DNA from 2 places in the Motilibacter rhizosphaerae genome. Region 2 is predicted to be linked to the other one. Evidence: riboswitches for the same ligand, from Rfam matches in the RefSeq annotation. Region 2 holds a riboswitch; the other holds the start of a gene.

Region 1 (13,954 bases), on a different contig from region 2:
TCTGCGAGGGCCGCGTCGACGAGTGCGAGCACCTCCTCGGCGGCGACACCGCGGCTCGACCCGACGCCGAGCACCAGCGACGGGGGCCGCAGCACCGCGGTGCGGCCGTCGAGCGGCAGCTCCCGGTCGGTCACGGCGAGGACCATCTCGCCGTCCTCCCCCACGTTGGCGGGCAGCGCGGGCAGCGGCCACGTGGCGTCGGAGGCGAGGCGCACGGGCGTGCCGTCGAGGACCGCGCGGGTCACGGCGGCCACCGCCCCCTCCACCGGCCAGCCGAGGGTGTCGAGCCCCGGGACGGCCGTGGCGTCGGTCGCCGTCGTCACCACGGGCTCAGTGCCGAGCACGGCGGAGAGGCGGTGCGTCAGGGCGTTCGCCCCGCCGGCATGGCCGCCGAGCACGGCCACCGCGTGCCGCCGGCCCTCGTCGACGCAGACGAGCCCGGGGTCGGTGTGCTTGTCGTGCAGGAGGGGCGCGACGAGGCGCACCGCGGCGCCGACGGCGAGGAAGGCCACGACCTGGTCGCACTCGCCCCACGCCTGGCGCAGCGCGTCGGCGACGGGACGCGGGTAGTGGCGCGTCTCCTCCGGCCACGCCTCGGCGACCGACGCTGCGGCCCGGCGGCCCGCAGCGGTGACGGCGACGAGCCCGATCACCGTGCACGTCCTACGACCAGCAGCACGGGGTTCGCCGCCGCGAGCCGCGACGACCCGTCCGGCAGCGGAGCGAGCCGCGAGGTCGAGACGAGGGAGCCCGCCACGGCGTACGACGCCTGCTCGAGCGCCTCCTTGACCGGCCCGAAGCGGTCGAGCGCCGCGAGCGCGACGACGACGGTCTCCGCGCCAGCCTCCGCCACCGCCGCCACCGCCGGGACTCCGCCACCGCCGACGAAGACGGCGTCGGGTCGCGGCAGGTCCTGCAGTGCTGCAGGCGCTTCTCCCGCCACCACCTGGACCTCCACCCCGTGCCGCTCCGCGTTGCTCTTGATCCTCGCCCGCTGCTGGGCATCCCGCTCGACGGCGACGACGGCGGCGCCGAAGCGCGCGCACTCGATGCCGACGCTGCCGCTGCCGGCCCCCACGTCCCAGACGAGCCGCCCTGGAGCGGGGGCGAGGCGCGGGAGGGCGAGCGCGCGGACCTCGGACTTGGTGACCATGCCGTCGCGGTGGGCGAACTCGTCCTCGGACAGCGCCCAGCCCTCGGGCGCCGCAGCGCCGAAGACCCACCCGCGCCGCGACTCCTCCGGCGCGAGGCAGAGGACGACATTGGGCTCGGCCCAGTCGTGCTCGCCGGCCCGCGCGGCCGGCACCTCGACGACCCGCTCGTCCGCACTGCCGAGGCGCTCGGCGACGAGCAGCGTGCGAGGCACTCCGGCGAGCCCGGCCGCCAGCTCGGCGGGGCCGGAGCCGGGAGCGGTCAGCACGGCGACCTTGCGACGGGCGCGGCAGACGTTGACAGCACGGCGCAGCTCCCGACCGTGCGCGCTGACCACCACCGCATCGTCCCAGGGCAACCCCGCCCGCGCGAACGCGAGCGCGACGGAGGACAGCGCGGGGAACACGCGGAGCCGCAGCCCCTTCTCGCGCAGCGCCCGGACGATGCCGAAGAACCCCGGGTCCCCACTGGCGAGCACGACCACCGGCCCACCAGTGGGATCGGCGGCGTGCCGCTCGACCTCCTCCAGCGCACGCGTGACGTCCCCCATGACGACCCGGCGAGCGCCGTGCGGCACGGGCACCGCGTCGAGGTGGCGCTGTCCGCCGGCGACGAGGGTGGCCTTCTCGAGCAGCGCCAGGGCATCACCGCTCGGGGGCGATCCGTCGAGCCCGATGACCGCGATCACGCCGCCCACTCCTCGCGGGTGGCCGCAACGACCGTACGGCCGGTGAAGTCGACCATCGCCACGTCGGCCGCGAGCGCCTGCTCGGTGAAGCGCTCGAGCACCTCGGCGACCCGGCGGCAGAGCAGCGTGCCTGCGGCCTCGAGGATCCCGGCCTGCTCCCACAGCTCGTACGCGTGCCGCGCGGTGTTCGCGGCCACGACCTCGGCGACGACGGCGTCACTGCCCCCGGCGGTGCGCGTCACGTCCGCGAGCAGCGAGAGGTCGACCTTCGAGCGGGTGTAGTGCGTCATGAGGATGCCGGCGGCGAGCTTCGACAGCTTGCCGACCATGCCGACGAAGACCACGCGCTGCAGGGAGTTCTCGCGGGCACGGCGCAGCGCGGCACCGGTGAAGTCGCCGACCTCGACGAAGCAGACCTCGGGCAGCTCGGGCAGCAGCGCCATCGCGCCCTTCTCCGTACGGCCTCCGGTGACGAGCACGAGCGTGGTCTCGCCCTGGGCGGCCATGACGGACACGGCCTGCTCGACGCTCGCCCGCCAGGATGCGGTGGAGAACGGCCGGACGATCCCCGTGGTGCCGAGGATGCTGATGCCGCCGAGGATCCCGAGCCGGGCGTTGGTGGTCTTGCGCGCCATGAGCTCGCCCTCGGGGACGCTGACGACGACCCGGGCGCCGCGGTCGCCCACGACCTCCTCGACCGCCTGCCGGATCATCGCACGGGGCGTGGGGTTGATGGCGGGACCACCGACCTCCAGCCCGAGGCCGGGCCTGGTGACGACACCGACGCCCACCCCGCCCTCGAGCTCGACGCCGGGCACCGGCAGCCAGCTCACCGTGGCGGTGAGGTGCGCGCCGTGCGTGACGTCCGGGTCGTCACCGGCGTCCTTGACGACGACCGCGGTCGCGCGCTCGGCGGACACCTCGCAGGAGTCGACGACGAAGGTCACCCGGTTGCCGCTGGGCAGCGCGACCTCCACGACCTCCGGGGCCGCCTGGTCGCGCAGGGCGGTGGCCGCCGCCTTCGCGGCGGCGGACGCGCAGGTGCCCGTGGTCCAGCCGGTACGCAGCGCCTGGGGACGCTGCTTCATCGTGCGCGGCAGGTCGGGCTCGCGGAGCTCGGGCCCCTGCTGCGGGTCGTCCGGCACGCTCACGCGCTCCCGCCCTCGGCACGCGCCCGCCGCAGCTCGCGCCGAGCCGCGGGGTCCGCCCGGCGGAAGCCGTGGAAGTGCCCCGGGTGGTAGAGGTGCGAGCGCGTCCCGTGCGCCCCCAGGGCCGGGCCGACGAGGAAGAGCGTGTGCTTCCAGAGCTTGTGCTCCTTGACCGTGTCCTCGAGCGTCCCGACCGTGCACGTGACGACGAGCTCGTCCGGCCAGGTCGCCTGGAACGCGATGACGACGGGGGTGTCCTCGGCGTACCCGCCCTCGAGCAGCTCCTCCTGCAGCTGACCGGACCGTGCGGCGGAGAGGAAGACCGCCATGGTCGTGCCGTGGCGCGCGAACTCCCGGACCTCCTCCCCCGGCGGCATCGGCGTCTTGCCACCGCCGAGCCGGGTGAGGATGACGGACTGCGCGACCTCGGGGATCGTCAGCTCGCGCTGCACGATCGCGGCGACGGCGGAGAAGGCACTGACACCGGGGATGATCTCGACCTCGAGGCCGAGCTCGCGGCAGCGGTCGAGCTGCTCCTGCACGGCTCCCCACAGCGCCGGGTCGCCGGAGTGGATGCGCGCGACGCGCAGCCCCTGCTCGACGGCGCGCTGGTAGATCGGGAGCACGCCCTCCATGGGCAGCTGCGCGGAGTCGACGACCTCGGCGCCCTCGCGGCAGTGCTCGAGCACGGCCTCCTCGACGAGGCTGGACGCCCAGATGACGACATCGGCGTCCGCGATCGCCTTGGCAGCACGGAAGGTCAGCAGGTCGGCGGCGCCGGGACCGGCCCCCACGAACGTCACCTTGCCGGTGCTCACAGCCTGCCTCCTCGGGTGCCCCGCGCGGGGGGTGCGATGACGGTGGAGAGGTACGGCGCCTCGGCGTCCGCGGGGACCTCGGTCAGCGGGCGCACGTCCTCGTCGGGGAGTCCCAGCGCCGCACCGAAGACGGCACCCTCGAGCCGGCCCCGCGCCTCCAGGACCGCGCGGACCGCCGGGAGGTGGCGCCCGCCCTTGTAGGCGACGACGGTGTCGAAGGCGTCCAGCGCCTCCTCGTAGGCCGCGATGCCGGCTGTCAGCGGCAGCAACGCCAGCGACTCGGTCCCCTCGCAGAGCACGGAACCGCTGCGGGCAGCCAGGTCCTGCATCGCGGTGATGCCGGGGACGGTCTCGACCACGAGCCCCGGCACGGCCTCGGCGACGGTGTCGGCGAGGTAGGAGAACGTCGAGTAGACGTTGGGGTCGCCGATCGTGGCGAAGGCGACCGTGCCCGCGCCAGCGGCGAAGGCGTCGGCAACAGCAGAACCGGCTGCCGCCCAGGCACTCTCACGGCGAGGGGTGACGCCACCGCGGTCGTCGAGCGCGAATACCACACGGCGTACGCGGTCGTGCGTCACGTGCGCCCGCACCGTGGCCTCGGCACGGCCGGGGACGTCGAGCGCCATCACCGGCACGAAGACCACGTCCGCCTCCGCGAGCACGCGGACGCCCTTGACCGTGACGAGGTCGGGGTCACCGGGACCGACGCCCACCCCCACGAGACGCGCACTCATGCCGCGGCCGCAGCAGCGGTGAAGCGGGCCGCGATGCCCGGGGCACCCGCCCAGTGGACGTGGAGGTAGGACGCGTGTACGCCGCCGCTGACGAAGCCCTCGGCGGCACCGCCCGCCCACTGCCACGCCGGGCTCGTCCCGCCCACGGCCGGGCGGGTGCAGGCGGTGCGGTGGAACTCGTGACCACGTACGCGCTCGCCGGTCCGCGCCAGCACCGAGTCCGAGACGGCCACGGCCTCGCGGTAGCCGAGGGTGAGCTGTCCGGTCATGCGCGCCTCGATGTCGAGCACGCCGCACATCTCCTTGCCGTCCAAGCGCTTCGCGAGGTAGAGCAGCCCGGCGCACTCGGCCGCGATGGGCGCGCCCGAGGCGGCCAGAGCCAGCACGGAGGCGCGGAGGGGCTCGTTGGCGGAGAGCTCCGCGGCGTACATCTCGGGGAAGCCGCCGCCCACCACGAGGCCGCGCGCGCCCTCGGGCAGCGACTCGTCGCGCAGCGGGTCGACGGGCACGACCTCAGCACCTGCCGCGCGGAGCAGTTCGGCGGTCTCGGCGTAGGAGAAGGTGAACGCCGCGCCGGAGGCGACCGCGATCCGGGGACGGCCCGGCACCGGGTCACCCACGGCGACGCGCGGGTCCCAGGCGGCGGCGGACAGCGGCGGCGCGGTGCGGGCCAGGTCGTGCAGCGCGTCGAGGTCGACGCAGGCGTCGACGAGCTCGCCGAGGGCGCGCACGGTGGAGACGCTGGCGGCCGAGCGCTCGGCCACGGGTACGAGCCCGAGGTGCCGGGAGGGCGCGGCGATGGCGTCGGAGCGCGGCAGCGCCCCGAGGACGGGGACGCCGATCTCCTCGAGCGCGTCGCGCACGATCTGCTCGTGGCGCTCGGACGCGACGCGGTTGAGGATGACGCCGCCGAGACGCACACCCGGGTCGAAGGTCGCGAAGCCGTGCACCAGCGCGGCGACCGAGCGGCCCTGCGAGGACGGGTCGACGACGAGGACGACGGGAGCGCGGAGCAGCTTGGCGATCTGGGCGGTGGAGGCGAGCTCCCCGCGCCCGCTCGCGCCGTCGTAGAGCCCCATGACGCCCTCGACCACGGCGAGGTCGGCGCCGGCCGCACCGTGCAGGAACATCGGGACGATGCGCTCCTCGCCGCAGAGGAACGCGTCGAGGTTGCGGCCGAGCCGGCCCGCGGCGAGCGCGTGGTAGCCCGGGTCGATGTAGTCCGGACCGACCTTGTGCGGCGAGACGGCGAGCCCGCGGTGCGCGAACGCCGCGAGCAGACCGGTGGTGACGGTCGTCTTGCCGTGGCCGCTGGCGGGCGCCGCGAGGACGACCCGCGGGATGCTCACCACTCGATCCCCCGCTGGCCCTTCTGCCCCGCGTCCATCGGGTGCTTGACCTTGGTCATCTCGACCACGAGGTCGGCCGCCTCGACCAGGCGCGGGTCGGCGCCCCGGCCGGTGATGACGACGTGCTGGGTGCCGGGGCGGTCGCGCAGCACCGAGACGACCTCGTCGACGTCGACCCAGCCCCAGGTCATCGGGTAGGTGAACTCGTCGAGGACGTAGAGGCCGTGGGTCTCCGCGGCGAGGTCGCGCTGGATCTGCGCCCAGCCCTCGCGCGCGTCGGCGGCGTGGTCCTCCTCGGTGCCCGGGCGCTGGGTCCACGACCAGCCCTCGCCCATCTTGTGCCAGGCGACGGGCGCGCCCTCGCCGGTCTGCTCGTGGACCCGGCCGAGCGCCTTGAACGCCGACTCCTCGCCGACCTTCCACTTCGCGGACTTGACGAACTGGAACACCCCGATGGGGATGCCGGCGTTCCACGCGCGCAGGGCGAGCCCGAACGCCGCGGTGGACTTGCCCTTCATCTCGCCGGTGTGGACGACGACGAGCGGGCGGTTGCGGCGCTGGCGCGTGGTGAGCCCGTCCTCGGGGACGACGCTCGGCTTGCCCTGCGGCATCAGGCGGCCCTGCCCTTCGCTGTGGTCCTGCCCGGCAGCGTCGTCTCGCGGACGAGCGCCGCGAGGCTCTCGGCGGCGAGCTCCTCGAGGCGTACGCAGTCGCCGCCGAGCCCCGCTGCCAGCTGCGCCGCGAGCCCGAGCCGGACCGGGCCCGACTCGCAGTCGACCACGACGCTCGTCACCCCGCGCGCCTGCAGCAGAGCGGCGGCGCGCTCCGGCGCCTCGCCGCTCGTGTGCCGGCCGTCGGTGACGACGACGAGCAGGGGCCGCCGGCGCGGGTCGCGCACCCGCTCCAGGCGCAGCACCTGCTCGGCCTGGAGCAGTCCGGCGGTGAGCGGCGTGCGGCCGCCGGTCGGGAGCGCCTGCAGCCGCGCCGCGCCCGCCTCGACCGACCACGTCGCGGGCAGCGCCGTCTCGGCGGCCGCGCCGCGGAAGGTGACGACGGCGACCTTGTCGCGGCGCTGGTACGCGTCGAGCAGCAGGCTCAGCACCGCGCCCTTGACCGCGGACATCCGCTGGCGCGCCGCCATCGAGCCCGACGCGTCGACGCAGAAGACGACGAGGTTGGACTCGCGGCCCTCGCGCACGGCCTGACGCAGGTCCTGGCGGCGGACGACGAGCGCGCCGTCCCGCCCGCGGCGCTGCTGGTGGGGCGCGGCCGCGCGCAGGGTCGCGGCGAGGTGCAGCGCGGTGACCGGGCCGCGCGGCAGCTCGCTGCGCACCGTCCGCCCGTTGCTGGTGCGCGCGCGGGAGCGCCGGCCCTCGGCGCCGTCGCCGAGACCGGCGACGCGGAGGGGACGCACGGCGTACGGGCTGGCCGCGGAGGCGACGGCCTCGCTGCTGCCGGTGGGGCTGCCGGGAGCCGGGTCGCCCCCGCCGGCCTCGGGCGTCGCGCTGTCGCCGGGGGCGTCGGCGCCCTCGCCGCCGCCCGAAGGACCAGGTCCCGCAGGCTCGGGGTCGGGCTCCGGCTCGGGCGCGCTGGACTCGAGCGCCTCGTCGAGCTGCTGGGAGTCGAGGCCGGGCGCGTCGAACGGGTTGCGCCGGCGCCGGTGCGGCAGCGCGAGGAGCGCGGCCTGCCGCACGTCCTCCGGCAGCACCTCGGTGCGGCCGTCCCAGGCGGCGAGCGCGATCGCCGTCCGCGCGGTGACGAGGTCGGCGCGCAGGCCGTCGACGTCGAACGCCGCGCAGACCGCGGTGACCTGGCGCAGCGCGGCGTCGGAGAGCACGACGGAGGGCAGCAGCGCGCGGGCGGCGGCGATGCGGCCGGCGAGGGCAGCGTCCTCCGCGGCCCATCCTGCGGCGAAGCCCGCGGGGTCGGCGTCGTACGCGAGCCGGCGGCGCACCACCTCGGCGCGCTCGGACGGCTCGCGGGAGGCGCGCACCTCGACCGTGAGGCCGAAGCGGTCGAGCAGCTGCGGGCGGAGCTCGCCCTCCTCGGGGTTCATGGTCCCGACCAGCAGGAAGCGCGAGGCGTGCGTGACCGAGACGCCCTCACGCTCGACGTGCGCGCGGCCCATCGCCGCCGCGTCCAGCAGCAGGTCGACCAGATGGTCGGAGAGCAGGTTGACCTCGTCGACGTAGAGCACGCCGCGGTGCGCGGCCGCGAGCAGCCCCGGGTCGAAGGCCTTGACCCCCTCGCCGAGCGCGCGCTCGAGGTCGAGCGAGCCGACGACCCGGTCCTCGGAGGCACCGACCGGCAGCTCGACCAGCCGCGCCGGGCGCTCGGCGGCCGGCCCCTGGGGGTCGTGCGGGCCGTCGGGGCAGGCGGGGTCAGGGGCGGCGGGGTCGCAGGAGAAGCGGCAGCCCGGGACGACCGCGAGCGGCGGGAGCAGCGCGGCGAGCGCCCGCACGACCGTCGACTTGGCGGTGCCCTTCTCGCCGCGCACGAGGACCCCGCCGATCGCGGGGTCCACGGCGTTGACGAGCAGGGCCAGCCGCAGGTCGTCGAGGCCGACGACGGCGGAGAACGGGTAGCGCGCGTCGGAAGCGCGCACCTCGGGGAGTGCCAACGCCGTACGTCCCTCCCGGGGTGTCCACGCCCCTGGTCGGCTCGGACGACGGCGGGAGTAATCCTGGCTCCCGGATCAGCGCTCGGCCTCGGCCTTCCAACCGCTCGCACGACGGGGTGCTCCCGTCGCCCTCGCAGCCGTGGCCGGAGATGAGGCTCCGCTCCCCGGTGACAGTGGCGGGACCGCGCCGGAATCGCACCGGCTTCCTCCACTGCCGTCGCAGTGCTCCTGCATCCTAAGGGCAGGCACCGACGGGCAGCGCTACACGTCCCGGCGGCGGAGCACGACGGCCGCCGCGGCGAGCGCTGCCACGACCCACAGCAGCAGGACCAGCCCGCCGGCTCCCGCGCTCAGCGCGTGCGGGTCCTCGGGGCGCGGGGAGAACAGCGAGGCGCCCGCCTCGCCCGGGAGGTACGGCAGGGTGTGCGCCCGCCACGACGCCGGCAGCACCTGCCCGATCCCCGGGATGACCAGCAGGATCGCGACCAGGGCCGCGATGCCGCCGGCGGTGCTCCGCAGCAGGAAGCCGAGGGCGAGGGCGAAGATCCCCACGAGCGTGAGGTAGAGCCCGACTCCCACGACCGAGGCGGCCGCGTGCGGGGCGGACAGTGTCGTGCCGTGCGAGGCCAGGAAGTGCTGGCCGCCGAGGAACGCCACCAGCGCGGCTGGGGTCATGACGACGAAGACGACGACCGCGTAGAGGGCGGCCTTGGCCCACAGCACCGGGAGCCGGGTGGGCACGGCCCCGAAGGTCGCCCGGACCATCCCGGTGGCGTACTCGCCGGAGATGAGCAGCACCCCGAGCACGCCGACCGCGAGCTGGGCGAGGTTGACCCCGATGAGGCTGCGGTTGATCGGCTCGAAGACCGCCCGCTCGTCGGCGCCGATGCTCGACCAGTGGCTGTTGGTCGCGGCGCCGACGGCCCAGCCGATGCCGACCATGGCGATGACGGCGACGAGCAGGGTGATCCAGGTCGAGCGCAGCGAGCGGAGCTTGACCCACTCGGAACGCAGGACCCGCGGCAGGGTGACGGGCCGGACCTCGACCCGCTCGGTGCGCGGCGCGGTCGTGCCGGTCGGGGCGGTGGCGGTGCTCATGCGCGGGCCTCCGAATCGGCGGCGGCGTACTCCACGTCGTCGCGGGTCATGTCCATGAAGACCTCCTCGAGGGAGGCGCGGTGCGGCGTGAGCTCGTGCAGGGCGATGCGCTCGGCCAGCGCCACCTCGCCGATGCCGGGCGCGTCGACGCCGGACACCTGCAGGCCCCCGTCGCCGTCCGCGACGACCTCGGCGCCCTGGCGGACGAGGGCCGCGGCGAGCGCGGTCGGCTCGGCCGAGCGGACGAGCACCGAGCTCGTCGGCGCCCCGGAGATGAGCTGCGCGATCGGCACGTCGGCGATGAGCCGGCCGCGCCCGACGACGACCACGTGCTCCGCGGTCTGCGCCATCTCGCTCATGAGGTGCGAGGAGAGGAAGACGGTGCGGCCCTCGTCGGCGAGCTGCTTGAGCAGGTCGCGGATCCAGCGGATGCCCTCGGGGTCGAGGCCGTTGACCGGCTCGTCGAGCATGACGGTCTCCGGGTCTCCGAGCAGCGCGCTCGCGATGCCGAGCCGCTGGCCCATGCCGAGGCTGAAGCCGCCAGCCCGGCGCCGGGCGACGTCCTGCAGCCCGACCATGCCGATGACCTCGTCGACGCGGCGGTCGCTGATGCCGTGCGTCGCGGCCAGCGCGCGCAGGTGGTTGCGCGCCGAGCGCGAGGTGTGGACGGCCTTCGCCTCGAGCAGCGCGCCCAGCACGTGGAGCGGCCGGTCGTGCTCGCGGTACGGGCGGCCCGCGACCGTCGCCGTCCCGGAGGTCGGAGTGTCGAGGCCGAGCACCATGCGCATCGTCGTCGACTTGCCGGCGCCGTTCGGGCCGAGGAAGCCGGTGACGATCCCCGGCTGGACGGTGAAGGTGAGGTCGTCGACGGCGGTCTTCTCGCCGTACCTCTTGGTCAGTCCGCGGACCTCGATCACGTGCGCTCCTCGCCCTGGTAGCGGTTCGCCGCGAGTCTGCGCCCCCGAGGCTGTGACGACGCTGAGTCGTCGTAGTGCGGCGCCCCAGGACGTGCACGATCCCGTCCCCTCCTCGTGATCATGCACATCCTGGGGCGGGGCGTCAGACGGCGGTCGCGGTGCCGTCCCGGCGCTCGACGGGCGTGCGGTCGCGACCGGTGACGCTGAGGTACGCCACGGTCGCGATGATCGCGGCGAGGAAGACCAGGCTCGTCAGCAGCGTGCCGAACCCGGCACCGCCGTCGCTGCGGTCGCCCGAGAGGTAGTCACCGGTCGAGCCGCCGAGCGGTCGGGTGAGGACGTACGCGACCCAGAACGCCGTGAGCGGCGCGACGAGCCGCGTGCGCCAGGCGACGACGACCAGCGCGAGGGCCACGGCGAACACGACGACCGCGCCGAGCAGGGACATCGAGAGCCGGTCGACGAGCAGGTCGCCGACGGCGGTGCCGAGCGCGAAGGTGACGAGGACGACGAGCCAGTAGAAGGCCTCGCGACGGGTGGTGACGATCGAGTGGATCGAGAGGGTCCCCTCGGTGCGGTACCACCAGAGGAAGATGCCGGCGAGGAGCACGGCGAAGACCGGTGCCGTCACGAGCAGGCTGATCCCGAGCCCGTCAGTGAGGTTGTCCGTGGCGAGCGTGCCGACGACGCTGATGAGCACGACGCTGAGCCAGTAGACCCAGGGGACGTACGCCCGGGTGCGGAACTGCACGACGAGCGCGGCGACGAGCAGCGCGGTCATCAGCGCGGTCGTCGGGCCGAGCCCGAAGCCCAGCGTCTCGTTGATGTAGTCGGCCGCGCTCTCGCCGACGGAGGTGCAGAGCACCTTGATGATCCAGAAGAAGACCGTGATCTCCGGGACCTTGTTGAGCATGGTGGGGCCCGCGACGGCGCGGGAGGTGGTGGAGGACATGCTGTCAGCGTGGGGGTCCTCGCCTGACGACATCCTGACTGCGTTCCGCCTGCTGCGCCGGACCTTCTCGGCTCAGCGGCGGGCGCGGCGGGCCTCGAGTGCGACGGGGATCAGCGAGACCGCGATGATGAGGCCGATGACGGGCAGCAGGTAGCGGTCGATGCTGGGGATGCGCGAGCCGAGCTCGTAGCCAGCCAGCGTCACCCCGCAGCTCCACAGCAGACCACCGACCGCCTGCCACAGCGTGAAGACGCCGACCGGGACGCGGACCGTGCCGGCGAGCGGGTTGAGGACCGTCCGCACGAGCGGGATGAACCTGGCCAGCACCACGGCCTTCGCCACGCCGTACCGGTCGAGCGTGGTACGCGCCCGGGCCACGGCGTGCTGCAGCCGCGGCCGGTCGGGGCGGTCGAGCAGGGCCTCCCCGGCCGTACGCCCGATGACGTAGCCGGTCTGCGCGCCGAGCAGGGCCCCGGCAGCAGCTGCGACGAGGACAGCCGGCAGCGAGAGGTGGACGCTCGAGGTCGAGGATGCCGTGCACAGCAGGCCCGCGGTGAACAGCAGCGAGTCGCCGGGCAGGAAGAACCCGATGAGCAACCCGGTCTCCGCGAACAGCACCACGAAGACGCCGATCGCGCCGAAGCTGGAGAGCAGGCTCTGCGCGTCGAGCGGGTTGAGCGCGGAGGTCATGCGTACTGCGGCAGGTCGTCGATGTCGCGGGGGTCGTCGGTGTCGTCTGCTCGGGTCTCGTGCTGCGCGTCGCCGCCGCGCACGGCGACGACGGCGACCAGCGCGACGATGAGCCCGAGCGCCAGCAGCGTCACCGTGCCGTCGCCCCAGCCGAGACCGCCGCCGATCGAGTGCTCCTTGCCCATCCAGTCGGCGAACGAGGCGCCGAGCGGGCGGGTGAGGACGTACGCCGTCCAGAACATCGCGACCGCGTTGGCCCCGAGGCGCCACGCCACGAGCGGCACGAGGATGGCGACGGCGAACAGGATCCCCGAGGCGAAGAAGCCGAGCCCCACGGTCATGCCGGTGAGGTCGCCGACCGCCGTGCCGAGCGCGAAGGTCGCGAGCACGGTGCACCAGTAGAAGCGCTCGCGGCGCGCGGTGGTGATGCTGTGGATGTCGAGCGTGCCCTCGCTGCGGTGCCAGACGACGAAGCACGCCGCGACGAGCAGGGCGTAGAACGCACTGGTGACCCAGTAGGACAAATCCGTCGCCACGTGCAGGACGTCGGCCACCATCGTGCCGAACACCGCGACCATGGCGACGGCGGACCAGTACGTGAACGTCGAGTAGGTCCGCGAGCGCAGCTGCAGCCACAGCGCGAGCACGAACCCGCCGAGCCCGACGATGCCGCCGAGGATGATGCTCGTCTTCCCGAGGTAGTCGGACGCGGCCTCGCCCATGCCGGTGGTGAGCACCTTGATGACCCAGAAGACGGCGGTCACCTCGGGGACCTTGGCGGTGAGCGGTTCGCGACGCAAGGAGGCGGGCAGCTGCACGCGGTGGTCCTTCCCGGGACGGGACGAGGACCTCCCCCGCTCCGTCCGGGGAGCGTAGGGGCGCGTACCTGACTGCTGCCTGACTGCTGGGGCTGGCTGGTCAGCCGCCGGTGATGTTGACCATCCAGGCGATGCCGTAGCGGTCGGTCAGCATCCCGAACTCGTCGCCCCAGACCTGCCGCTCCAGCGGCATCGTGACTGCGCCGCCGTCCGCCAGCCCGGCGAAGTAGCCGCGGAGGGCGTCCCCGTCGTCGCCGACGATGCTGACGGCGACCCGCGCCCCGTCGGCGAACGTCATGCCCGACGGAGTGTCCGCGCCCATGAGCACGAGGCCGAGGTCGGTCGTGAGCTGGGCGTGCATGACGAGCTCCGCGTCGGGGCCCTCGGCCGCGCCGAACTGGCCGAACGTGGAGATCTCGAGCGTGCCGCCGAGCACGCGCTGGTACAGCTCGAACGCCTGCCGCGCGTCGTCGCGGAAGCCGAGGTACGGAGTCAGCCGGGAGGTCATGCGCCGGAGGCTAGTGCACGGGCGGGGCGCGTGGTGGCGCGTGGCGCGGGCCGCGCAGGGTGGAAGTTGATCGGGTAGCCCGATCATGTTCGAGCCCGGCCGCACGAGGTGGTCGCCCAGGGGCCCGGATCTCGTCGTGCCGGCGGTCAGTTCGTGCGGTCGGTCACGTCGTGCGGTCCCGGACTCGGGCGGCCCCGAGTCAGCGGTCGCCACGAACGGCGCCCCAGCCCCGGGCGGCAGGTCCCGACCTGCTCGTACGCGCTCCAGCGCACGCACCTCCCCCGCGGCCTCGGCGCACCCAGGATCTGCATGATCACGGGAAGGAGGAGCCCCCGGCCAGCAGCTCTGCGCTGCCGGCGGGGGCCCCTGCTCGGATGCCCGTGCTCGCGCGTCCCGTGCTCGTGGGCACCGTGCCAGCCGGCCCGTGCCCCCGAGCCCGACCCCGAGTGCCTCAGCCCGCCG
Region 2 (13,954 bases):
GTCGCTCTGCGCCGGGTCGACGTACGCCGTGGTCCTCGAGATGAGGCTGCCGTCGACCGCGTAGTAGGGCGACGTCGGGTCGACGGGCACGGACTGCTCGTACGGAGAAGCCGCTTGCACCGTGCGGAACTTGCCGCCGATGGTGAGGTGCGGCGCCTTCGCGATCTCCGCCTGCTCGCCGGCGTAGCTGTAGAAGCTGCTCGGGTCGCTGTGCAGCTCCGAGCTCGGCTGCTCGTCGTCGGCCAGTTCGTTGTGGTCCTGCTCGGTGACGACCGTCGAGGGCAGCGTCAAGCGCGCCGCGACGTGGGTGCTGCGTGAGGAGTCGCCGACACGGATGAGGTAGTCACCGGCATCGAGGACCCACGCGGCGCGCGCTGTGTCGTACGACGCCATCTGCGTGGTGTCGAAGGCGATGTCGACGTGCTCGGACTGCCCGGGGCCGAGCTCGTCGGTCTTCGCATAGCCCGCGAGCTGCTGGTACGGCTTGTCGGGACCGGTCTGCGGAGCGGAGAAGTAGACCTGCACGACCTGCTTGCCGCTGCGCGTCCCGGTGTTGGTGACCTTCACCTTCACCGTGGTCTTCGACGCCTTGGACTGGACGGTCACGACGTCGTCGCGGAAGGTCGTGTAGCTCAGGCCGTAGCCGAAGGGGTAGTCGACGACACCGGCCGGGTTCGCGGCATCGATGGTCTTGTAGAACGAGTCGAAGTAGCGGTAGCCGACGTAGATGCCCTCGGCGTACGGCTCTGTCGCGGTGTTCTTGTCATTGGCCCCGAACGTCGCCGACGCCGGGTAGAAGGAGTACGCCGAGGCCCAGGTGTCGGTGAGGTGCCCCGAGGGGTCGACAGCGCCGTCGAGCACGTCGGCGAGCGCGTTGCCGGACTCCTGGCCCGCCTGGCTCATCAGCAGGAGGGAGTCGAGCGCGGTCCCGCCGCTCGGGTCCTTCTCCGACGCGTTGATCTGCTTGTAGAACGCCGTGTCCATGACGCCACCGGTGTTGAGGACGACGACGACGTGCTGGTAGCTCTGGCCGAGGAGGGCCAGGTCCGCCTTCTCGGTGTCGGTGAGGTAGTAGTCGCCGGCCGTCGCCGACCGGTCCGCGCCCTCGCCGGAGTTGCGCGCCACGACGTAGATCGCCGTGCTCGTCGGAGCCTTCGGCTTCACGCTGTCCGGGGTGAGCAGCTGCTCGACCGAGGAGTAGTCGACCGCCGGGCCGAAGATCTGGCCCGTTGCGCTGGCCGGGTACTTCGTGTCGTACGCGCTGGTCATCGCGTTCCAGTACGCGTCGCTCGTCGTCACCGTGTAGCCGGCCCCCTCCAGGCCCTGCCGCACGTTGATCGTGTAGCGGTTGTAGACGTCGCCGGACCCGGTGCCGCCCTTCACCGTCTTGTACGCGCCGACGCCGAAGAGCGCGACGTTCCCGCCGCGCGCCATCGGCAGCGTGCTGTCGTGGTTCTCGAGCAGCACCATGCCCTGCGTCGCGGCGTGCCGCGAGAGTGCGGCGTTCGCGGTCTCGAGCGGGCCCGGGTTCGGGTCCGTCGTGGCGGCGGAGGCCGCCCCCGAGCCGGCCGCGGCGAGCGCGGTGGCCAGCGCGGCGGTGAGGGGCACCCACCTCCGGCCCGTCCTGCGTCCGACGGCGTGGCGGTCGCGTCGTGCGTCGCGCATGCGTGGTCCTTCCTGACGGCGGTGTCGCGCCGGCGGGCCGCCGGCGGTTCGGGATCCCGAGGCAACCTAGACCGACCAACCGGTTGGTCGGTAGTCCCGAGACCGAACTGTGACCCAGCCGGGGCTCCGCCGCCTAGGGTTGCCGCATGGAGCGGCGCGCGCAGATCGTCCAGGCGGCCTTCGAGCTGTTCGCCGAGCGCGGCTTCCGCGGGGCGTCGCTCGGGCAGGTCGCCGCCCGCGTCGGGCTCACCAACGCCGGCGTGCTGCACCACTTCGCCAGCAAGGAGGAGCTGCTCATCTCCGTGCTGGCCGAGCGCGACCGCGAGGACGAGGCGGCTGTCGAGCAGGCCCTCCCGCGGGACGGGTCACTGCACACCGCCCTGGAGCGCAGCCGGGCGGTCGTCGCCCACAACGTGGGGCAGCCCGGGCTGGTCCAGGCGTTCACCGTGCTGGCCGCGGAGAGCGTGACCGAGGACCACCCGGCTCAGCAGTTCTTCCGGGAGCGCTACGCGCGCTTCCGCGCTCGCATCGCCGCCGACCTCGAGCGCGACGGGCACCTCGCCACCCAGGAGACCGTGCTCGCGGCCACGCTGATGCTCGCGGTCATGGACGGGCTGCAGGTGCAGTGGCTGCTCGCCCCTGACGAGGTCGACATGGAGGCCACCTTCACGCTGTTCGAGCGGATGCTCGAGGACGGCCTGCTGCAGCCGCGCCCCTCCACCCCCTGAACGTGATCATGCACGACCTGGGCCGCACCTCTCCCCCGTGATCATGCACGTCCTGTATGCCCAAGATGTGCATGATCACGGACAGGGGGACCGGGACGTGCATGATCACGAGCAGGGGGTCAGGAGAAAGTCCTCAGGCGCAGGCTGTTCGTCACCACGAACAGGCTCGACAGCGCCATCGCCGCGCCGGCGACGAGCGGGCTCAGCAGGCCGGCGGCGGCCAGCGGGATCGCGGCGACGTTGTAGCCGAACGCCCAGACGAGGTTGCCCTTGATCGTGGCGAGGGTCCGCCGGGCGAGCCGGATCGCGTCCGCCGCGGCGGTGAGGTCGCCGCGGACGAGCGTGAGGTCCGCCGCCTCCATCGCGACGTCCGTGCCGGTCCCCATCGCGAGCCCGAGGTCGGCCTGCGCGAGCGCCGCCGCGTCGTTCACGCCGTCCCCGACCATGGCGACGACGCGCCCGCGGGACTGCAGCTCGCGTACGGCCGCGGCCTTGTCCTCCGGCAGTACCTCGGCGACCACGTCGTCGATGCCCACCTGGGCGGCGACCGCACGGGCGGCGCGCTCGTTGTCGCCGGTCAGCAGCACCGGCTCCAGCCCGAGCGCCCGCAGCCGGCTGACCGCCTCGGCCGACGTCGCCTTGACGGTGTCCGCCACGACGAGCACGCCGCGGACGGCGCCGTCCCAGCCGACCCACACCGGCGTACGTCCCAGGGCCTCCGCCTCGTCCGCCACCGTCACCAGCTCCGCCGGGGGGACGAGCGCCCACTCCTGCTCGAGCCACAGTCGACGGCCGACGACCACGGCGTGCCCCTCGACCACCCCGGACACCCCGCGGCCGCCGGCACTGGTGAAGCCCTCGACGGGGAGGAGCGGGGAGGGTGCCGCGGCCGCGACCGCCTGCGCCACCGGGTGCTCGGACGCGTGCTCGACGGCGGCAGCGAGGCGGAGCAGCTCGCCCGGGTCCTGCCCTGCAGCAGCCGCGGTCGAGACGAGCGACATCCGGCCGGTGGTGACCGTGCCGGTCTTGTCGAGCACGACGGTGTCGACGCGGCGGGTGGACTCGAGGACCTCAGGGCCCTTGATGAGCAGGCCGAGCTGGGCGCCCCGGCCCGTACCGACCAGCAGGGCCGTCGGCGTCGCGAGCCCGAGCGCGCAGGGGCAGGCGATGATGAGCACGGCGACGGCGGCGGTGAACGCCGCCTCGGGCGCGGCGCCGGCGAGGAGCCAGCCGAGCAGGGTCGCGAGCGCCAGCGCGATGACGACGGGGACGAAGACGGCGGCGACGCGGTCGGCGAGCCGCTGCACCTGCGCCTTGCCGTGCTGTGCCTGCTCGACGAGGCGCGCGATCTGCGCCAGGCGGGTGTCCTCCCCGACGCGGGTCGCGCGGACGAGCAGGCGCCCGCTGGCGTTGACGGTGCCGCCGGTCACCTCGTCACCGGTCCCTACCTCGACGGGCACGCTCTCGCCGGTGAGCATCGACGCGTCGACCGCGGAACTGCCGGAGAGGACGACGCCGTCGGTGGCGACCTTCTCCCCGGGGCGTACGACGAACGCGTCGCCGACGACGAGCTGGGCGAGCGGGACCCGGACCTCCTGGTCGCCGCGGAGCACCGCGACGTCCTTCGCGCCGAGGTCGAGCAGCGCGCGCAGCGCGGCACCCGAGCGGCGCTTCGCCCGCGCCTCGGCGGCGCGCCCCGCGAGGATGAACACCGTGACCGCGGAGGCGACCTCGAGGTAGAGCTGGTCGCTGCTCCCCCGCCGCGCGAGCAGCTCGAAGCGCATCGTCATGCCGATCTCGCCGGCGCCGCCGAGGACGAGGGCGTAGAGCGACCAGAGGTACGCCGCGAGCACGCCCACCGAGACCAGCGTGTCCATCGTCGCCGCGTGGTGGCGCAGGTTCGTCAGCGCCGCCCGGTGGAACGGCCACGCCCCCCACGTCGCGACCGGTGTCGCCAGCGCGAGGCTGAGCCACTGCCAGCCGTCGACCTGCAGGGCCGGGACCATCGCGAGGAGCAGCACGGGCACGGTGAGGACGGCGGAGACGCGGAGCCGGTCGGGACCCGGCGGTCGCTCCTCCACGGGCTCCGCGCTCGGCAGCGCGGCGGTGTACCCGGTCGCCTCGACCGTGGCGACGAGCGCCTCGGGCGCGACGTCGGCGCGGTACGTGACGCGCGCCTTCTCCGTCGCGTAGTTCACCGAGGCCGTGACCCCGTCCATGCGGTTGAGCTTCTTCTCCACCCGGGCAGCGCAGGACGCGCAGGTCATGCCGCCGATGGCCAGCTCGACCGTGCGCTCGTCCGTGCCCGTCGCGGTGCTCATGCCAGCTCGTAGCCCGCCTCGTCCACGGCCTCCGCGACGGCGGCGGGGTCGAGCGGGGCGCTGCTGGTGACGGCGACGGACGAGACCGCGCCGGGGACGAGCTGGACCTGCACGTCCTCCACGCCGGGGAGCTTGCGCAGCTCCTGCGTCACCGCGCTCACGCAGTGCCCGCAGGTCATGCCGGTGACGTCGTACGTCGTGGTGCTCATGGTGCTCCTCGCTCTTCGGGGGTGCTTCAGGACCGGACGAGGCGGGCGATCGCGGCCGAGGCCTCCTGCACCTTGGCCTCGGCCTCCTCGCCGCCGCGGCTGATGGCGTCGGTGACGCAGTGGTGCAGGTGCTCGTCGAGCAGGGCCAGGGCGAAGGCCTCGAGCGCCCGCGTCGCCGCCGACACCTGGGTCAGCACGTCGATGCAGTACGTGTCGCCCTCCACCTGGCGCTGCAGCCCGCGCACCTGTCCCTCGATGCGGCGGAGCCGCTTGAGGTGCGCCTCCTTGCTGCCGGAGTAGCCGGGTGCGGGGTTGTCGGTCACGAGTCCAGCGTACCCCCTGGGGGTATGGCGGCAACCCGGACGTCCTCCGGTGGTCCGGCAACGCGCGCCGAGCGGACCAGAGCACCGCCGAGGGGAGCACGCGCGGTCCCCGCGGCGAGGTCCTGCTCCCCCGGGCGCGTGTCGCGCGACGAGGAGCGACACGCCGCGGCGCGTACGTCGTGTGCCCCTCGTCGCGGCGGGTTGCTCATCGCCGTCCACGACGGCACGCGCCGCGGGGGCCGGAGGACCGCGGAGGAGAGCACGCACGGCCCGGCGGCCAGGCCCTGCTCCCCCCAGCGCGTGCCGACCCGCGGCGTACGGACCGGCAGGCTCAGCGCGCGGAGACGGACACCGGCGCGGTCGGCGCAGCACCGCCGCGGCGCAGCACGCGCTCGGCCAGCGGCGCGAAGCCCACGCCGAGCACGGTCCAGAGGAGCAGCTGGGCGCCGACCGAGTAGAGCCGGAACGCGAACATGTCGTCGGCCGGGAAGCCGGGGAACACGATCCTGCCGCCGCCGTCACGCAGCGGCTGCGGGGTCTCGGTGGCGTGGCGGCCGTACTCGCGCACGTTCGCTCCGAGCTCGCCCGTCGAGGGCAGGACTGCCATGACGACGCCGATGACGACGAGGTAGCCGAGCACGGTCACGACGGTGGCGTTCCACGTCCCGAGCCGCGGGGCGAGCTGCTGGCCCACCGCGGCGGCGACGACGAGCCCGAAGGTCGCGACGAGCACCATCACCAGGTAGAGCGCGCTCCGCTGCTGGATGGTGTCCTCGTGGCCGATGGACGGCGGGTTTGCCGGGTACTTGAGGAACGGCACGAGGTAGACGCCGACGAAGCCGCCGGCCGCGAGCAGCAGGGACAGCGAGCGCGGCCGGACGCCGCCGACACGGCCGAGGCAGACGGCGTACGCGACGGCGAACAGCGTCCCCATCGCGAGGCCGAACAGCACCACGCCCACGCCGATGCCCAGGTTGGCCTGGATGCCACGGCTGAAGATGTCGGCGTGCTCGTGCTCGACGGGCAGGCCGGCCGCCCTGTCCAGCGCTGCCTGCGCGTCGTCGCGGGCGGACTCGTAGTCGACCGCCCGGTCGATCAGCGGCTCGGCGAGGACGCGGGCGAAGACGAAGGCGACGAGGCCCGCGACGATGCCGACGAGGGCGCCGCGGGCCAGCAGCTGCCTCTCCACAGGAGCGGGCGTGCCGCTCAGTGGCAGGGGAACCCGAGGAAGTGGCGCGCATCGTGGACGAACTCGTGGATGTGCGCGTCGTTGCCGAACACGGAGGTCGCACCCTGGTCGACGCCCACGAAGTAGTAGAGCGCGACGGCGGCGAAGGCCGCCGAGGCGAGCCAGAGGATCGCGCGCGGCAGGGACAGGACGACCGGTGTCGCCGCTGCGCGAGGGGTGGAGAGGGTGCTGCTCATGTGGGCCTCCTCGGGGATTCCGCGTCCCCGCTGGTACGGACTGGAGTGCTGCCGGGCGATGGCCTGACTCCCACACGTGCGTGTGGTCACAGTGGCGCGACCGTGCCGGACTCCCACCGGCTTCCTCCACCCTGCAGCAGGGCCGACCGTACCGGCCTGACGTCGCCCGCGGCAAGCACGGGCGGCGTCAGGTCCGGCGGGGCTCAGCCCCGCAGCGCGTAGGTCAGCAGCGCGTTGCCGGCGCTGGTCGTGCGGCCCTCGACGAGCCGCAGCCGGGTCAGCGGGACCGTCTCGTCGAACAGCCGCCGCCCCTCCGGCGCCGCCACCGGGTGCACCGTGAGCATGAGCTCGTCGACGACGCCCGCGACGAACAGGCTGCGCACGGTCTCCACGCCGCCCGCGACGAGGATGTCGCCCGAGCCCTGCTCCTTGAGCTTCGCGACGTACGCCGCGGCGTCCGAGTCGACGACCGTGCTGTTCCAGCCGAGCTCGCCGCTGAGGGTCTTGGTCAGCACGTGCTTGCGGATGGGGTTGATCCACTGCGCGAACGGGTCCGCGGCGTCCGCAGCGGGCCAGTACTGCGACCACTCCTGCCAGAGCTTGCGCCCGATGATGACGTCGGTGCCGCCGCTGATCGTGCGACCCATCGCCTCGCCCTCCTCCGGCCCGAAGGCGTCGAACTGCCAGAGGTTCGGCGACTCGGCGACCCCGTTGACGGAGTAGAACAGGTGCGCCTTGGTCGTGCGGGGCATGGGCGGTCTCCTCGGTGCTCGCTGCGCTGCTGGTCCGACGCCAGCAGCGTACGGAGGGGTGGACGCCGGCGGTCGCCGGCGCTCATCGGTCGAGCGGGAACCCGTCCAGCCAGGAGCAGATCCGCTGTCGTGCCAGGCAGAACGACCCGAGCACCTCGTCGGCACCGGCCAGCGCCTCGGGCGGGTGCGTGGTCGTCAGGCCGAGCACGCGCATCCCGGCCGCGGACCCCGCCGCGACACCTGCGGGGCTGTCCTCGACGACGAGGCAGTCCGCGGGTGCGACGTCGAGGACGTCCGCCGCGAGCAGGTAGCCCTCGGGGTCGGGCTTCCCGCGCAGCACCACGCCGCCGTCCACGACGACGGCAGGCTCGGGCGCTCCTCCGGCCCGCAGCCGCGCGCGTACGGCGTCGTCCCGCCCGGACGTCACGACCGCCCAGGCGCGCGGCGGGAGGCTCGCTAGCAGCTCGGGGACGCCCGGGTAGAGCGGGAAGGGAGCGTCCTCCAGCGCGACCTCGCGCAGCAGCCGCGCGTGCTCGAGGTCGACGTCGAGCAGCGGCGCGACCTCCGCGACGGTCTCCGTCGGCCGCCGGCCGTGCGTGGCGGCCCACACGAGAGCGGGGTCGAGGTCGTGGTGCAGGGCCCAGCGGGTCCAGACGCGGCGGTAGGTCGCGGACGAGTCGACCAGGACCCCGTCCGCGTCGAAGAGGACCGCGCGGCTCGGCACCCGGAGACGATGGCGGCTGCCGGTGCCCGGTGACAACCGCTTTATCCCGTGCCAGCCTGGGCGGGTGCTGACCGCCCTCATCCCCAAGGTCTTCTACGCCGACATCGAGGTCGGCCTCGACCTGTTCGCCGGCGGCATCGGGATGGACCTGCTCTACCGCGACGAGGACCTCGTCGTGCTCGGGCGCGACGCGGTGAAGGTCTACCTCGTCGCCGACGCGGAGTACGCCGCGAAGGACCGCCCCGAGCTCGCGATCGAGACCGACAGCATCGACGCCGACTACGCGGACATCGCCGCCCGCCGGCCGGACCTGCTGCACCCGAACCTCTCGCGCGTCACCCGCCAGCCGTGGGGACCGCGCGAGTTCGCCCTGCTGGACAGCACGACCGTGTGCGTCGTGTTCCGCGACTGGAGCGAGTGATCGTCAGGGCGACGTCGCCCAGCTGATGGAGTAGGTGGACCTCCCCGAGCGCCGGGTGACGTGCGCGAACCTGTCGTTGCCGCCCTCGTTGAAGTTCCCCACAGGCTGCCCCGCCCAGTGCAGGTCGAGCGTCACGAGAAGCGTGAAGTCGTCGACGGAGCGCCACGTCTGCACCTGGTAGTCCGCGAGCCGCCAGGACAGCGGGCCACCGTCAGGGGTCTCGACGTAGTCCTTCGCCGATCCGCGCAGCAGGGCGAGCACGGTCGGGGGCAGTGCTGCCGACTCCGTGGGCGGCACGGATTGCAGCCAGACGGCGAGGTGCTCGAGGGCTGCGGCATCCTGCGCCTGGCTGAGCCGGTCGGGCGTCTGCACGACGAGCGACGCGGCGCGCGCTCCTCGGCGCACCTGCAGCAGCTCGTGCCAGCGGACCTCGCCGCCGGAGCAGGCGAGGCGGACCGTCGAGGCCACCGCCTCGTCCACTCCTCCGACCGGGTACGTCCGGGTGCCCGCACGCGTGGGCACCCAGGTGATCCCCTGCGGGTCCGTCCACGCCGCGCACTCGGCCGCGCGCAGTGCCCGCAGCTCCGTCCGGGCGCCGGCGGCGTCGGGCGCGGTGCCCCAGACGAGCGAGGCCGCCTGGGTGGGGCCTCGGCCGGAGTAGGCGACCTCCTGGCTGACTGTCAGCACGGTGTCGCCCTTGCTGGCGCACTGGGCGACGTCAGGGCGGGCCGCCGCCGGGGACGGACCGGTCCAGGCCGTGTCCTGCGACGCCCGCGGCAGGAAGCTGCTGCGCAGTCCTGGCACGGCCGAGGCGGACGCCGTCGGCGCGGTCGGCGCGGTCGGCAGCACCACCGCGGGCACGCTCGGCAGGGTCGGCGCCGGCCGGACGACACCGGGCTCCGGCAGCGCCTGCCCGCTCCCGTCGCGCAGGGCGAGGCCGCTCCCCGCCAGCACGGCGACGACAGCGAGCGCGGCGGCGCCTACGCGCCCGCGACGGCGTACGGCCGCCCGCTCCCGCAGGACGTCCAGCGGTGGCGGTGTGACCGCGCGCGCCGCGGCGTCGGCCAGGTCCCGCAGGACCTCGCGCTCACTCATGGGGGACCTCCAGCAGGTCGGCCGGGTCGAGCAGCTGCGCCAGCCGGGCGCGACCGCGGGAGAGCCGGGCCTTCACCGTCCCGACGGGCGCGCCCACGATGCGCGCGACCTCGGCGAGCGGCAGGTCGGCGACGTAGTGCAGAGCGATCGCCTCGCGCTGCTCCCGGGACAGCTGGCGCAGGGCCGCGACGAGGGCGACGCGGTCCGCCGACAGCTCGGGCACCGCGGCCTCGGCACCGCGCGAACCGACGCCCAGCAGCCGGTCCAGGTGGAGCTGGCGGCGCCAGCGCCGGCGGGCGGCGTTGACGGCCACCGTGCGTACCCACGCCTCGGGGTTGTCCGCGGCCGCGAAGCCGTTGGCGGACAACGCCTTCACGAAGGCCTCCTGCACCGCGTCCTGCGCGGCGGTGAGGTCACCCGTGACCGCGAGCAGCTGGCCGACGAGGCGCCGGTAGCAGCCGGCGTAGACCTCCTCGACCAGCGCGTCGCGGTCCGCTCTCCGGCTCATGTCCCGTACGAGTCACGGCGGGGGTGGACGGTTGCACTGCACGTGCGCACCCTCATGCGCCCGGTAGCGCTCCCGCGGTCTCCGGGGTCGAGTGCCGGCGCCACACCCGCCACGTGCCGTCCGCTGCGCGCAGCCAGGTGTCGCTGATGACGAAGATGCCGCTGCGGTCGCGCCCCAGCACGGTCGCGTGCTGCGTCACCCGCTGCAGCACCGCGGCGACGTCGCCGGTGACGTCCACGACGACGTCGTGCTCCTCGTAGCCGTGCACGACGTAGTCGGGAAGCAGCGAGATCCACCGCTCCCGCGGCATCACCGCGGGCTGCGGGGCGACGACGACCAGCGCGTACGCGTCGTGCAGGACGCGCCCGGCCAGCTCCTGGTCACGGGTCTCGATGCAGCGCTGGAAGTCGGCGCGGGCGGCGGCGAGCTCAGGAGGGGTCACGCCCGCATCCTGCCCCCGTCAGCCCCTGGTCGGGAGGTCTTCGGCCCGGACGGGCAGGCCGGTGCTGCCGGCGACCAGGGCGAGCCGGAGCCGGCTCTCGTCCTCGCTGCCGGGCGCTGCGGTCAGCACGACGAGCTTCATCTCGAGGTCACCCTCGGCCAGCACGTCGCAGTCGACGACGATCGGGCCGACGCCCGGGTGGTGCACGGCCTTGCGGCCCTCCCGGTGGCCCGCCACCGCGCCCTGCGCCCACAGCGTGGCGAAGGTCTCGCTGGCGTCGAGCAGTTCCGCGATGAGCCCGGCGAGGCGCGGGTCGTCCGGGAACCGCGCGCTCGCGCGGCGCAGGTCCGCCACGACCGCAGCCTCGGTCGCCGCGTCGTCGGGGCTCTCGACCAACCACCGGGAGAGGAACGGGCCGAGCGGGTGCCCCGCGAAGCAGTCCCGCGCGAAGTTGCGCTGCCGCAGGGGGATCTCCTCCGGGTCTCCGAGCAGGGCCACCCATCCGCGGTTCCACCAGAGCAGCTGCCAGTCCGCCGCGAACACCGCGGCGGCCGCAGTGTCCCCGAGCCGGGCCAGGACGCGCTGCACACCAGGCGGCACGTGCTCGGGCACCCGCCCGACGGGGACGGCCAGGTGCGCGAGCCGGTAGAGGTGGTCGCGCTCGTCGGGGCTGAGCTGCAGCGCCCTCGCCAGCGCGGCGACGACCTGCTCGGACGGGCTGCTGGCGCGGCCCTGCTCGAGGCGCACCAGGTAGTCGACGGAGATGCCGACGAGGTCGGCGAGCTCCTCCCGGCGCAGCCCGACCGCCCGGCGCGCCCGTCCCGCAGGCAGGCCGACGGCAGCGGGGTCGAGCCGCTCGCGCCACGTACGGATCGTCGCGCCCAGCGCGCTCCCGGAGTCCACGCACCGATTGTCCGCGACGAGACGGCGCCAAGGGTGGTACCGCCGTTCCTACCGTCGAGGCGTCCCTGGCGCACCCGGCGGCGCGGACGCAGGCTGGCCGCATGACCACCACCTTCATCACCGGAGCCAACCGCGGCCTGGGCTACGAGACGGCCCGCAGACTCTCCGAGCTCGGCCACACCGTGCTGCTCGGCGCCCGCGACCGGGAGCGCGGCGCGGCCGCAGCTGCCGAGCTCGGCGTCCGCTTCGTGCCGATCGACGTGACGGACGACGCCTCGTGCGCTGCCGCCGCCGCGGATGTCGCTGCGCACGAGGGCATCCTCGACCTGCTCATCAACAACGCCGGCGTCCCCGGGCCCTACGGCGATCCCAGTGCGGTCACCGCGGACGACGCCCTGGCGGTCTACGACGTCAATGTCTTCGGCGTCATCCGCGTCACCGCGGCGTTCCTGCCCCTGCTGCAGAAGTCCGCAGACCCCGCGATCATCAACATCAGCAGCGGCATGGGCTCCCTGAGCCTCACCCACGACCCCGACCGCGACGAGTCGAAGGTCGTGGTGCCGCTCTACACGTCCTCGAAGGCCGCGCTGACGATGCTCACGACGCAGTACGCGAAGGCCCTGCCCGGCATCAGGATCAACGCGGTGGACCCGGGCTACACCGCGACGGAGTTCAACGGCTACAGCGGTCCGCAGACGGTGACCGAGGGGACGGACGCCGTCGTCGCGCTGGCCACCGCTGGGGCCGGCGCTCCCACCGGGCGGTTCGTGAGCCGCCACGGGGAGATGGCGTGGGACTGACGGGCTAGTGGACGTGGACCTGGCGCGAGTGCCAGCCGGTCGCCCCGTCCGGTGCGGGGTCCGCCGGTCGCGAGGTCTGGGTGACGCCGGTGCCGTCCGTCGCGCGGACCTCGAGGACGTGGCTCCCGGACGTGGCGTCCCACTCCCAGGTCCACTGCCGCCAGGTGTCGACGGAGGGCACGGGCAGGAGTTCCGCCTGCTGCCACGCGCCTCCGTCGACACGGACCTCGACCTTGGACACCCCGCGGTGCTGGGCCCACGCGACGCCACCGACCGCGACCCTGCCGGCGCGTACGTCGTCGCGGGGGACGTCGATCCGTGAGGCGGTCTTCACCGGCGCCTGCTCCGCCCACCCCCGGTCCGACCAGTACGCGGTGGCGCGCGAGAAGCGGGTGACCTCGAGCTCGACGACCCACTTGGTCGCCGACACGTAGCCGTAGAGGCCGGGGACCACCATCCGCACGGGGAAACCGCGCTCGACGGGCAGCGGCGCCCCGTCCATGCCGACGGCGAGCATCGCGTCGCGCCCGTCGAGCAGGGCGGCCAGCGGCGTCCCGATCGTCATGCCGTCGTGCGAGCGGCTCAGCACCATGTCCGCCCCCTCGTGGGGACCGGCCGAGCGCAGGATGTCGGCGAGGGGAGCGCCGAGCCAGCGGGCGTTGCCGACGAGGTCGCCGCCCACCTCGTTGCTGACGCACGCCAAGGTCACCCAGCGCTCGATCATCGGCCGATGGAGGAGCTCGGCGAACGTCAGCGTGACCTCGTGGTCGACCTCGCCGGTGATCCGCAGCTTCCAGTCCTCGGCGCGGATGCGTGGCGCGAACAGCGCCGTGTCCACCCGGTAGAAGTCGCCGAGCGGGGTCTGGAAGGGCGTGGCACCAGCGACTCCTCTGCCCGTGCTCACGCTCGCGGCGGGCGAGACCGGGGCGGGGAGGCGTACGGCGTCGCGCGAGGAGGTGACGTCGACGCGGGAGAGCGTGGCGACCCGGGCGACACCCGCCCCGGCGGCCGCCGCGAGGACGGTCGACCCGGAGAGCGCGAGGAACCGCCTGCGGTCGGCGCTCTCCGCCTCGGCGGTCCCCGACCAGCGCGCCCGGTCGCCGAGGACCACCAGGAGCCAGCCCGACACCACGAGCGCGACCAGCGACGGCAGGACCGCTCCGGCTCCCGCTCCCGGGCGGTTGATCGCTGCGAGGGCGGCCGCGAGGCAGAGGACGACGACGACCGGGAGGCCGCCGCGCCGGTGGCCGAGCTCGCGGATGCCGCCGAGCGCGGCCAGCAGGAGGACGACCACCAGCACGCTGACGACGAGCACCGGCTTGTCGTCGGTCCCGAGGGTGCGCACCGCCCAGTCCTTGACGCCCAGCGGCACGCTGTCGACGACCGTGGAGGCGACGCTGAGGACGGGCGAGCTGCTCGGGCCGGTGAGCACCGTCACGAGCTGGGCAGCGCCCACCCCGGCCGCGCCCGCGGCGATCCCGACGAGCGTGCCGAGACCTGCGCGCCGTCGCCTGCCTGCCACCCCTCCTTCGTACACCCCTGCGGCAGGATGTGCCCTCCCTGCTGACTGGAGGTCCCCGCATGCCCGTCTCCCGCGTCCCGTCCCCCTCGCGCTTCGCGCCCGTCATCGGCTTCAGC

What was found. A riboswitch is a leader RNA that binds a small molecule or an ion and turns the genes downstream of it on or off. The one in region 2 is predicted to bind cobalamin.
Region 1: linked by a shared signal. The riboswitch ahead of EV189_RS08015 (putative cobaltochelatase) and the one ahead of EV189_RS04055 (CbtB domain-containing protein) in region 2 are both predicted to bind cobalamin.

What each region holds. Positions count from the first base shown of each region.
Region 1 covers NZ_SGXD01000002.1:528,835-542,788, forward strand. Annotated here, with positions in the region: gene cobJ (precorrin-3B C(17)-methyltransferase) at 1-653, opposite strand, end outside; gene cbiE (precorrin-6y C5,15-methyltransferase (decarboxylating) subunit CbiE) at 650-1,840, opposite strand; gene EV189_RS07990 (cobalt-precorrin-5B (C(1))-methyltransferase) at 1,837-2,928, opposite strand; gene cobM (precorrin-4 C(11)-methyltransferase) at 2,988-3,806, opposite strand; gene cobI (precorrin-2 C(20)-methyltransferase) at 3,803-4,540, opposite strand; gene EV189_RS08005 (cobyrinate a,c-diamide synthase) at 4,537-5,892, opposite strand; gene cobO (cob(I)yrinic acid a,c-diamide adenosyltransferase) at 5,886-6,500, opposite strand; gene EV189_RS08015 (putative cobaltochelatase) at 6,500-8,494, opposite strand; cobalamin riboswitch at 8,566-8,717, opposite strand; gene EV189_RS08020 (ABC transporter permease) at 8,771-9,607, opposite strand; gene EV189_RS08025 (ABC transporter ATP-binding protein) at 9,604-10,524, opposite strand; gene EV189_RS08030 (COG4705 family protein) at 10,667-11,476, opposite strand; gene EV189_RS08035 (DedA family protein) at 11,549-12,166, opposite strand; gene EV189_RS08040 (COG4705 family protein) at 12,163-12,984, opposite strand; gene EV189_RS08045 (VOC family protein) at 13,085-13,492, opposite strand; gene EV189_RS08050 (carbohydrate-binding protein) at 13,944-13,954, opposite strand, start outside.
Region 2 covers NZ_SGXD01000001.1:885,254-899,207, reverse strand. Annotated here, with positions in the region: gene EV189_RS04085 (beta-glucosidase) at 1-1,665, opposite strand, end outside; gene EV189_RS04080 (TetR/AcrR family transcriptional regulator) at 1,812-2,393, shown strand; gene EV189_RS04075 (heavy metal translocating P-type ATPase) at 2,513-4,714, opposite strand; gene EV189_RS04070 (heavy-metal-associated domain-containing protein) at 4,711-4,923, opposite strand; gene EV189_RS04065 (metal-sensitive transcriptional regulator) at 4,950-5,246, opposite strand; gene EV189_RS04060 (CbtA family protein) at 5,578-6,435, opposite strand; gene EV189_RS04055 (CbtB domain-containing protein) at 6,453-6,671, opposite strand; adenosylcobalamin (AdoCbl) riboswitch at 6,718-6,810, opposite strand; gene EV189_RS04050 (dihydrofolate reductase family protein) at 6,875-7,423, opposite strand; gene EV189_RS04045 (HAD-IA family hydrolase) at 7,506-8,147, opposite strand; gene EV189_RS04040 (VOC family protein) at 8,212-8,568, shown strand; gene EV189_RS04035 (hypothetical protein) at 8,572-9,663, opposite strand; gene EV189_RS04030 (RNA polymerase sigma factor) at 9,656-10,171, opposite strand; gene EV189_RS04025 (DUF4440 domain-containing protein) at 10,224-10,613, opposite strand; gene EV189_RS04020 (helix-turn-helix transcriptional regulator) at 10,632-11,516, opposite strand; gene EV189_RS04015 (SDR family NAD(P)-dependent oxidoreductase) at 11,618-12,316, shown strand; gene EV189_RS04010 (molybdopterin-dependent oxidoreductase) at 12,321-13,838, opposite strand; gene EV189_RS04005 (Rid family hydrolase) at 13,898-13,954, shown strand, end outside.